Regions from separate parts of the Streptomyces sp. NPDC093598 genome, predicted to be linked through region 2. Evidence: riboswitches for the same ligand, from Rfam matches in the RefSeq annotation. Region 2 holds a riboswitch; the other holds the start of a gene.
What was found. Region 2 has a riboswitch for cyclic di-AMP ahead of ACIRDU_RS20445 (transglycosylase family protein). Riboswitches for the same ligand answer to the same signal wherever they lie in the genome.
Positions count from the first base shown of each region.

Region 1: it holds a riboswitch for cyclic di-AMP, as region 2 does, so the genes downstream of both, ACIRDU_RS09380 (peptidoglycan DD-metalloendopeptidase family protein) here and ACIRDU_RS20445 (transglycosylase family protein) in region 2, are expected to answer to the same signal.

Region 1 covers NZ_JBIWIV010000002.1:747,852-753,125, reverse strand. The annotation lists gene ACIRDU_RS09395 (TetR/AcrR family transcriptional regulator) at 1-319, shown strand, start outside; gene ACIRDU_RS09390 (SGNH/GDSL hydrolase family protein) at 393-1,178, opposite strand; gene ACIRDU_RS09385 (DUF6250 domain-containing protein) at 1,324-2,040, opposite strand; gene ACIRDU_RS09380 (peptidoglycan DD-metalloendopeptidase family protein) at 2,242-3,171, opposite strand; cyclic di-AMP (ydaO/yuaA leader) riboswitch at 3,176-3,337, opposite strand; gene ACIRDU_RS09375 (alpha-galactosidase) at 3,648-5,274, opposite strand, start outside.
Region 2 covers NZ_JBIWIV010000006.1:94,610-99,883, forward strand. The annotation lists gene eno (phosphopyruvate hydratase) at 1-168, opposite strand, end outside; gene ACIRDU_RS20445 (transglycosylase family protein) at 449-1,153, opposite strand; cyclic di-AMP (ydaO/yuaA leader) riboswitch at 1,158-1,324, opposite strand; gene ACIRDU_RS20450 (transglycosylase family protein) at 1,553-2,530, opposite strand; gene ACIRDU_RS20455 (cytochrome P450) at 2,655-3,938, opposite strand; gene ACIRDU_RS20460 (nucleoside triphosphate pyrophosphohydrolase) at 4,198-5,217, opposite strand.

The DNA of each region.
Region 1 (5,274 bases), on a different contig from region 2:
GGCCAAGGGCTGGCGGCTGTGGATCGAGGGCTGGGCGGCGGCGCTGCGCGACCCCGTGCTGCGGGAGGTCGCCCAGGACCTCGACCGGCGGTGGAAGGCGGCCCTGGCCGAGGTCATCGCGGAGGGCGTGGCGGCCGGTGAGTTCCACTGCCCGGACCCGCGGGGCACGGCCCTCCGTCTCACCGCCCTCCTCGACGGCCTCGCCGTCCAGCTGACGTCCTACGCCGGCGCGGTGCCGCGAGCGCGGGCCCAGGAGTGGGTGGAGGAGGCTCTGGCTCGCGAGTTGGGCCTGGTGGAGGAGGGGCGGCCGACGCCCTAGAAGCCACGGCTGCGACGCCTGCGGGCCGCGCCGGTGTTCCCGCCGGCACGGCCCGCACGCGCAGGAGCCGCTCTCACGCCACCGGTGCGATCCGCATCCTGATGTCGTCCGGCGACAGCGCCCCCTTGGCCGTCACATGGTCGCCCGACGACTCCCCGCGCAGCCGGCGTCCGATCCACGGCACCAGGAACTCGCGCGCCCAGGCGACGTTGTCCCGCCGCACGTCGGGAACGCCGCGCGGGGGCAGCGGAGGCCACGCCTGCTCCGGGTCGGCCGGCACGTCGAGGCCGAGCACCTGGCCCGCGCGCAGCGCCACCCGCGTGTGCCCCTCGGGCGACAGGTGCAGCCGGTCGGCGTCCCAGGCCCTGCGGTCCTGCACACTGCGCAGGGACCACAGGTCGAGCACCGGGCAGCCGTGCCGGTCGGCGATGGCCCGGACATGTCCGTTGTAGGTGGCGATCTTGCCGCGCAGGTGCTTGAGCACGGGCACGCCACGGGTGTCGAACCCGGTCGTCACCATGACCGTGCCGGACACGGCGGTGAGCTGGGCCAGGGCCCGCTCGAAGCGCTCGGCCACTTCGTCCGGGTCGGTGCCGGGCCGGATGATGTCGTTGCCCCCGGCGCAGAACGAGACGAGGTCCGGGGCCATCTCGACGGCCCGCGGAACCTGGTCCGCCACGATCTGGTCGAGAAGCTTTCCGCGTACGGCGAGATTGGTGTACCGGAAGTCGCCCTCGGGCCTGCGGTCGGCGAGCAGGACGGCGAACCGGTCGGCCCAGCCGACGAACGCCCCGTCGGGGCCGGGATCACCGACGCCCTCGGTGAAGCTGTCCCCCACCGCCACGTACGACCCGATCACTGCTCTGCTGTCACTCTTCGAATCGTCTGCCACAGCAGCTCATGATTCACCTTCGAATGTGACCTACGCGACCGTAGGAGCGGGTTGACGGGCGGTGAGATAAGCCACTCCTCAAGTGTTCGCCAACTGTGGAATACACCGCTCGTCAGGGATGTTTCGGGATGAGCCGCCAGACCCGGAACTCACGGATCCGGAAATGGCTCCAGACGGTCCGGAAGGCGAAGTGCCCGCTCGTGTAGGGCTGCGGGTCGGTGTGGTCGAAGACGAGCCGCCCGTTGTTCCACCACTGCACCGTGGAGCCGTCGGAGACGATCCGGACCCGGTTCGGCTGGTTCGCGACCAGCAGCGGCTCGGTGTAGTCGAGGACCAGGGGCCGGACGCCGGGCTCGCCGACGTAACGGCGCAGCCGGGTCGTGGTGTTGTAGTTGGCGCCGTAGCCCGCGTAGTACGTCGTGAGGTGGTCGTACTCGTCGAGGGCGCCGCCGCGCGGGGTCGCGAAGAGGTCGTCCGGGGAGCGGACGTCGGTCGCGTTCCAGAAGTTGTTGAGGTCGGAGACCCGGTCGTTGACCCCGCCCTCGGAGACCGGGGTCGCGGTGTATTCGAGCACATAAGGCCCTTCGAGCCGCTGCCTGAACCACACGGTCGCGCCGCTCGGCACATCGATCTCCAGGGTGCCGCGGGAGGCGGTGACGGTGCCGCCGTCCTGGAGCTCGGTCGCCCACTGCCCGAGGCCGTGGCAGAAGTCGTCGCGGGCGACGAGGCGGCGGTGGCGGGGCACGGCGTGCGCGATGGCCGTCGGGGCGAGGGCCGCCAGGGCGGCTCCTGCGGTCAGGGCTCCGAACGCTCTGCGGGTGGTCGGCACGGGACACAGCTCCTCGGGATCCGCCGGGAAGGCTCTGGAAAGCGCTTGCACTCCGGACGGGATCACTGTGTCCCAACTGCCGTCGGCTGTCGATCCCTTGACGCCCCCTCGGGGTGATCAGCAGCGCACACACCGAAGGCCGGACCCGGGGATCGGGGTCCGGCCTTCGGTCGCGTGTCAGGCAGGTGGTCGTGCGGTCGGTCAGCCGACGGAGACGCCGTGCGAGCGCAGGAAGGCGACCGGGTCCACGTCCGAGCCGTAGTCCGGCGTGGTGCGGATCTCGAAGTGCAGGTGCGGTCCGGTCACGTTGCCGGTCGCGCCCGACAAGCCGACCTGCTGCCCGGCGGTCACGGTCTGGCCGGCCGAGACGGAGAGCTGGGACAGGTGGGCGTACTGGGCGTAGTAGCCGTCGGCGAGCTTGATGACGACCTGGTTGCCGTAGGCGCCGCCCCAGCCGGCGGAGACGACCGTGCCCGCGCCGACGGCCTTGAGGGAGGTGCCGGTCGGGACGACGAAGTCGACACCGGTGTGGTAGCCGCTGGACCACATGCTGCCGGACATGTGGTACGGGGTGCCGACGGTGGCACCGGCCACCGGGAGGGTGTAGCCACTGGAGTTGCTCTCGGCGGCGGGCTCGGCGGCGGCCGGCTTCGCGGCGGTCTCCGCCTTCGGGGCCGACTCGGCGGCGGACGGCTTCGAGGCCGAGGACTTCGGGGCGGAGGACTTCGGCGCCGACGGGGCCGAGGACTTCGGAGCGCTCGCCGCCTTCTTGCCGATCGACAGCTTCAGGCCCGGGTGGATCAACGACGGGTCGGAGCCGACGGCGTCGCGGTTGTCCGCGTAGAGCTTCTTCCAGCCGCCGCTGACATTCTGGTCGTCGGCTATCTTCGCGAGGTAGTCGCCGGCCTTCACGGTGTACGTGCGGGCGCCGGTGGCGTTTTCCGGAGCCTTCTTCTCGGCGGCCGGAGCGGACTGGACGGCCTTTTCCGGAGCCGACTGCGGGGTGGCGGCGTGGGCGCCGGCCGCACCCATGAGCGGCAGGGCGAGGGCGGCCCCGCCGGTTCCGGCGACGGCGATGGAGCGGGTGAAACGCTGGGTCTTGGGGCGGCGGTGCTTACCCTTCGCGGGCATGGCGAATTCCTCTCCGTCGCCTGCGAGGTGAGCTGTCGGGTGCGGGCTGGAGATGCCCGGTCGCGCCGAGGCGCGGCTTAACCCCAAGCCGTTCCGGGAACCGGAACAGGCGTCTTACCTGTGGGTCCCCCGCTCCTGCCGTACGTCGGGTCAGTGTGTGCGGACTCCGGGCGGCGGCAGGATTAGGCGTCCGTCCGGATTGGTGTGGAACGTAAGCGACCAAGACGCAACGGGACAAGCTTGCGGTTGCCCGTGACGGTGTTTTTCTTGACGCGTCGGCACATTCGCCGTCACCGAGCGTGGATTACCGATCTCTCTCATTCCTCAATGGCCCTGAATTACGCCCGAATTACGTGAACATGGCGACAACACATCGTCACGAATATGACGATGGTCACGCACCCCGACCTCATTTCCTTTACGATCGGGGCACGTTACCTCTTACCGACCGAAGCGCCTTATTCGGACAGAAAGGACTACTTCCGCTTAAGGCGGACGACGACGGCGTCCAGATCCCCGCGCAGACCGACCCGCAGTCCGTGATGGAGCAGTACGGCACCTCGGTGCACTTCGCCCGTTTCGAGGCATTCGTACGCCGCTGTCGGATCGAGGCCGCGCAGTCGGAGCGCCGGCACGGGCTCGCCGTAGCGCTGCGCCTGGAGCCAGGCGAGGACGACGGTCTCGTCGCCGAGGACGTACTGCACGGCGCTCAGTCCACCCTCCGGGGGCCGTAGCCGGTACAGGTCGCCCCGCTGCACCACGGGCCGGATCTCCTTGTAGAGCCCGACCCACTCCGCCGCCTCGGCGAGCTCCTCCGCCGTCCACCGTGTGAGGTCACCGCCGACTCCGAGCACCCCGGCCATGGCGCTGAGGAACCGGAACCGCAGCGAACTGGCCCGGTGGTTGAGCATGGCGTTCGGGCTGTCGGTGACCCAGGCGGCCATGACCCGGGCCGGATGGATCTGGCTGAAGCCGTGCTGGATGGCGAGCCGGTCGAGGGGGTCGGTGTTGTCGGAGGTCCACACCTGGTCCGTGCGGCTCAGCACGCCGAGGTCGATCCGGCCGCCGCCACCCGAGCAGGACTCGAAGGCCACGCCCGGATGGGCGGCCCGCAGCCGGTCCAGCAGGGCGTACAGGCCGCGCACGTGGTCGACCCACAGCCGCTGCGGATAGGGGTCGTCCGGCCAGCCGGCGTCGGTGAAGCAGCGGTTGAAGTCCCACTTGACGTAGTCGATCGGCGCACTGGAGAGGAGCCCGTCGAGCTGCTCCCACAGGTACTCCCGGACGTCCGCGCGGGCCAGGTTGAGTACGAGCTGATTGCGGAACTCCGTTCGCTTTCGTCCCGTTTGGTACTGCACCCAGTCCGGGTGCGCGCGGTACAGATCGCTGTCCGGGTTGACCATCTCCGGCTCGACCCAGATCCCGAACCGCATGCCGAGGCCGTGCACGTGGTCGGCGAGCGGCTTCAGCCCGCCCGGGAAGCGGTCGGGGTTGGGGGTCCAGTCGCCGAGCCCGGCCCGGTCGCTGGTGCGCGCCCCGAACCAGCCGTCGTCGACCACGAACAGCTCGACGCCCATGGCCGCGGCCCGTTCGGCGAGCGCCCGCTGCTGCTCCTCGGAGATGTCGAACTCGGTGGCCTCCCAGGAGTTGAACAGCACCGGCCGGTCCTGGCCGGCGTCCGGGATCACGTACGTCCGCTGGTAGGCGTGCCAGGCGCGGCTCGCCCCGCCGAAGCCGCCGTCGCTCCAGAGTCCGGCGAAGACGGGGGTCGTGTACGACTCCCCCGTGCCCAGCGTCAGCAGGCCCGAGTCGTCGTAGCCGGCGCCGCCGGTGATCTGCACGCGTGCGTCCGGGAGCTGGGCCACGGCGATGCGCCAGGACCCGGACCAGCCGAGGGCGCAGCCGTAGACCTCGCCGCGCTCCTCGGTGGCGTCGGTGTCGAGGGCGACCCACGGCAGGTGCTGGTGGGAGGTGTGGCCGCGGCGGCTGCCGATCACCTTCTCGCCGTGAGTGAGATCGGAGCGCGTCAGCCGGGACTCGGCGCCCCAGCGGCCGTGCAGCTGGGACAGCCGCCAGGCGTCGCGGTCGGGCAGGGTCCAGGTC
Region 2 (5,274 bases):
CGAGTCGCCGTCGCGGAGCTCGATGGCCTCGAAGGCGCCCGTGGAGGCGCCGGACGGGACGGCGGCACGACCCGTGCTGCCGTCGTCGAGGCCGACCTCGACCTCGACCGTGGGGTTGCCTCGGGAGTCCAGGATTTCCCGGGCTACGACGACGTCGATGGACGGCACGAGCATCTCCTTCTTGAAGTGACACGGTGACGCGGGCCGCGTGGACCCGGCGCGAGGTGCGGGCCTGTGGTGGCTCGCGACATGAGCCTAACCGGCTCCGGGCGATCGGCCACCGGGTCGCCCACCCCATGGACAGAACCGAGAGTAAATTGTTTCCGAACGGAACAAAGCCGGTTCGCGAAGTCCGGCAGAAAAAACCCCGCTCCGGTGCGTACGGGGGATGACGCACCGGAGCGGGGAGCCCGTGGACCCGGGCGGGCCGGGTGGGGCGGGCCGCTGCTTACTTCAGGTGCAGCTGCTGGCCCGGGTAGATGAGGTTGGCGTCCTCGACGATGTCCTTGTTCAGCTGGTACAGCTTCTCCCAGCCGCCCTTGACCTTCTCCTCCGCGGCGATCGAGCTGAGGGTGTCACCCTTGACGACCTTGTACTCGCCGTCACCCTTCTTGACCTTCTTGCCGGTCGGGGTGGTGACGGTCTTCTTGGCCGCCGGACGCTCCTCGGAGCGGGAGGCCGGCTGCTGCTGGGTCTGGCGGGTCTCGGTGCTCTGCTGGTTCTGCTGGCTCTGCTGCGAGGAGCTGCCGGAGTCGCTCGAGGAGCCGCCGCCGGTGTAGCCGGCGCTCGACAGGCCCTTGCCGCACACCGGCCAGGCACCCTTGCCCTGGCTCGCCAGGACCTTCTCGGCGATCTCGATCTGCTGGGCCTTGGTGGCCTGGTCGGCGGTGGAGGCGTACTTGGTGCCGCCGTAGCCGGACCAGGTGGAGGCGGAGAACTGCAGACCGCCGTAGTAGCCGTTGCCGGTGTTGATGGACCAGTTGCCGCCGGACTCGCACTGGGCGACGGCGTCCCACTCGGAGGCGGTGGCGGCGGAGGCGTTGCCGGCCGCCATCAGCGGGGCGGCGACGGCGGCGCCGGCGACACCGGCGACGGCGATGGCGCGGGTGGCCTTGGACGGACGGCGGTGCTTGCCCTTGCCGGAAAACAGCATGGATGGATCCCCTCACCGACGCCTGCGAGGTGAGCTGTCGGGTTCGGGCCGGTTGAGTTGCCCGGCCGCGTCCCTCCCGGGACACGGCTTCACCCCAAGCCCTTCCGGCGCAACTGTCCGGTCGGGCACCTACCTTGGGTCCCCCGCTCCTGCCTACGGCGCTTGACGCGACGACTGTTCCCGTACGGCCGCTGGCAGGATTCGGCGTTGCGGCAGCCGGGGCTCGCGGTGACGAGCGGTCACGACCGTAGACACGCGATCCCCGGAATTTCAAAGACGATCAGGGCTTCTGAGATCTATCTCTCACCGGTCTTATACGGGACATTCGGCGCGAAACGTGACGTGAACTCACCCGGTTTCGGGGCGACTTCGACCGCCGTTTCCGCACTGCCCGGACGACTACCTCTCGTCCGCTTCGACCCCTGTCGTGAGCGTCTGACCGGGGAGGATGAGGTTCGGGTCGGTACCGACCGTCTGCTCGTTCCCGTCGTAGAGAGAGTGCCATCCGCCGTCGAGGTCAAGGGAGTCGGCGATGGACCAGAGGCTGTCGCCGACACCCACGATGTAGGAGCCCTCGGACGCGGCACGGGAGGCGTCGTCGCCGCGCGAGGCGTGGCGGCCCGAGGATTCACCCTCGCGGCCGTGCGCGGGCGCGGAGCTCTCCTCGGCGCTGGGACCGCGGTGGCGGCCGGAGCCGGTGTCGGTCAGGGCCGAAGAGTCCTCGCCCTGGCGCGAGTTGCCGGACCCGTCACTTCCGGGGGTGGCGGAGGGGGAGCTGTCGGGGGTCTGGCCCTGCTCCTGCTTCTGCCCTCGCTCCAGAGAAGAGGAATCGGACGACTTGTCGGACTTGGCGGTTTCATCCTTCGAGTCCGACTGCACGTCAGGTGACGACGAAGCGCTCGAGGAAGGAGTCGATGAAGGGGACGGCTCGACGGAGTCGAGCAGACCGGGCGAGTCCACCTCGCCGGATGATTCGGACGAGTCGGACGAGTCCGACCCCTTGTCCTGCTGGAGGCCGGAGAGCAGTCCGCAGGTACGCCACGCGCCGACCCCCTGGTCGGCGAGGATTCTCTCGGCCACGGATATCTGCTGGGAGCGACTGGCCAGATCGGCGCTCGCGGCGTAGTCGAGACCGCCGTGGTTCTCCCAGTCCTCCTGGGACAACTGCAGGCCGCCGTAGTAGCCGTTGCCGCTGTTCTGGCTCCAGGCGCCGCCTGTCTCGCAGTCCGCGACCCGGTCCCAGGTCGTGCCGTCGGCCGCACTGGCACCGGAGGCCCCGAGGAGTGGGATCGCGATGGCGGAGCCGGTCACTCCGGCCGCCACGAGGAGAGCCGGAGCCTGGCGGGGGCGACGGTGCCGACCGTTCCCGGAGAGCATACGGAGACCTTTCGCGAGACAGCAGTGATCGGCGCGGCCGAAGAATCCCGGGCCGCGTTGAGGGGTGAACGTATCGGCAGACGATCACTTGTCACAAGTTCATGCCGCGTAGATCACGTGAAGATCACAACTCTGATGTTTCGTCACTTTCAACCGGTGCGAACTCCACCGGCAGGGTGCGCAGCCCGCGCATGATGAGGCCGCCGCGCCAGCGCAGCTCGGCCGGATCCGCCGCGAGCCGGAGGTCCGGGAGGCGGGTGAGGAGGGTGGCGAGCGCGGTCTGGCCCTCCAGGCGGGCGAGCGGCGCGCCGAGGCAGTAGTGGATGCCGTGGCCGTACCCGAGGTGCTGGTTGTCGCGGCGGGCGAGGTCCAGCACGTCCGGATCGGCGAACCGCTCCGGGTCCCGGTCCGCGGCGGCCAGGACGACGAGGACGGGGTCGCCGGCCTCGATCTCCTGCCCGCCGATGGTGAGCGGCTGCGTGGCGAAGCGCCAGGTGGCGAGTTCGACGGGGCCGTCGTAGCGGAGGAGTTCCTCGACGCCGGTCTCCAGGAGGCCGGTCTCCCCCGCCGCGAGGGACGCCTGGAGCCGTGCACGCTCCTCGGGGTGGGTGAGCAGCGCGTAGGTGCCGTTGCCGATCAGGTTCACGGTCGTCTCGAAACCGGCGAACAGCAGGATGAAGGCCATGGCCGCCGCCTCGTTCTCGGTGAGGTGCTCGCCGTGGTCGGAGGCGCGGATGAGACCGGAGATGAGGTCCTCGCCGGGGGCCGGCTCGGCGGGCAGCGCCTCCCGCTTGCGGTGGATGAGGTCGGCGAGGTAGCCGCGCATCTTCTTCACGGACCGCGCCACGCCGCCCCTGGGCCCGCCCTGGTGACGGATCATCATGCCCGCCCAGTCGCGGAAGTCGTCCTGGTCCTCGCGGGGGACACCGAGGAGGTCGCAGATGGCGTAGATGGGCAGCGGGAAGGCGAACTCGTGGATCAGGTCGGCGGACCCCTTGCGCGCGAACCCGTCGATGAGAGTGTCGGTGAGCTCCTGCACCCGCGGCGCGAACTCGGCGACCCGGCGGGGTGTGAACGCCTTGGACACGAGCCGCCGCAGCCGGGTGTGGTCCGGCGGGTCGATGTTCAGCAGATGCGTCATCAACTCGGCCTTGCGCTCCCCGGGGATCCCGGTCTTGCCCTTGGCGTGCGCCGGTTCGTCGTGATGTGCCGGATTCTTGGAGAGCCGGCTGTCGGCGAGCGTCTGCTTGGCGTCGGCGTAGCGCGTGACCAGCCAGGCCTCCACACCGCTGGGCAGCCGCGTCTTGTGGACGGGGCTGTGCTCGCGGAGCCAGGCGTAGGCGGGGTAGGGGTTGCTCGCGAACTCCCAGGAGAACAGCTCGGGCATGCCGGGCACGTCATGTTCCATGCCATGACCCTACGCAGCGCCTGCCCCGGCACCGGCCGCCGCTGTCAGAGGCCGTCCCTACTCTGATCGCGTCGAGATCTGGGAGGAGGGGGCTGGTACGTCAACTACCACACCGGCGCGGAGGCGTTCGTGGTGTTCGCCTGCAGGGTCTTCCGCGATCCGCGCCGGCAGGCGCAGGGGCGCCTGCCGGCGCAGGCGTACGCCCGCTCCCTCGGGATCCCCGAAGCGCAACTGGACTGGGAGGACCGACCCGCCGGACTCAGCCCTCCGCCTCCTTGATCGCGTCGCGGTACGCGCGGGCCGCCGCTCTCAGGGCCGCCTCCGGGTCGACGCCCTCCGACTCGGCGCGCACGGCCAGGGCCAGGAGCTCGTAGCCGATGCCCTCGACGGGTGGGAGGGGTATGTCCAGGTGCGCTGTGCGGGCGCGGGAGGCCAGCTTGGCGGCGAGGGCGAGGCCGGGCTGGCCGAGGGGGATGCCCTCGGTGATCGAGGTGCGCTGCTTCTCCACCGCCTTGGTGCGCAGCCAGTGCTCCTTGACCTCCTCGGGGGTCGTGGCCGTCGCGTCGCCGAAGACATGCGGATGGCGGTGGATCAGCTTGGCGACGAGGCCGCCGGCCACGTCGTCGATGGAGAAGGGCTCCGCCCCGTCTTCCGGGCGGCCTTCCTCGGCGATGCGGGCGTGGAAGACGACCTGGAGGAGGACGTCGCCGAGCTCCTCGCGCAGTTCGTCGCGGTCGCCCTCCTCGATCGCCTCGACGAGTTCGTACGCCTCCTCGATGCCGTACTTGGCCAGGCCCTTGTGGGTCTGCCGGGAGGACCAGGGGCACTCGACGCGGATGCGGTCCATGACCTGGACCAGGTCGAGCAGCCGGGCGCCCGGGAGGTCGTAGGAGGCGGGCAGCAGCTCCAGCTCGGGCATGGCGATGCGGCCGGTTCCGGCGAGGCGTGCCAGACCGTCCGTCAGGACCGGTTCGCCCTCACCCGTCGCCACCACGACCACCGTGCGGCCGCCGGCGCAGACGTCGACCAGCTCCTGGGCGGTCGGGGACGCCTCGTCGACCGGTATCCCCGCCTCGCGCAGATACGGCAGCTGCGGGTGCGTGCCGTCCGCGCACAGCACCAGGTCCGCCGCGTGCAGTGCCTGCCAGGCGGGCCAGGAGAGCAGGCCGGGGGCGACGCGGTGGCTGGTGGTGAGCAGGATGATGCGGCCGGGGGCGGCGGCCGCGTCGGGAGCGGTCCGCTCGGGGCCCGGGGTGGCTTCGGGGCTGTTGGCGTTCACGGTTCGAAGCTATCCCACGCCGCCGACAGCACCCGAAGTCGTCCACAGGGGCCGGGG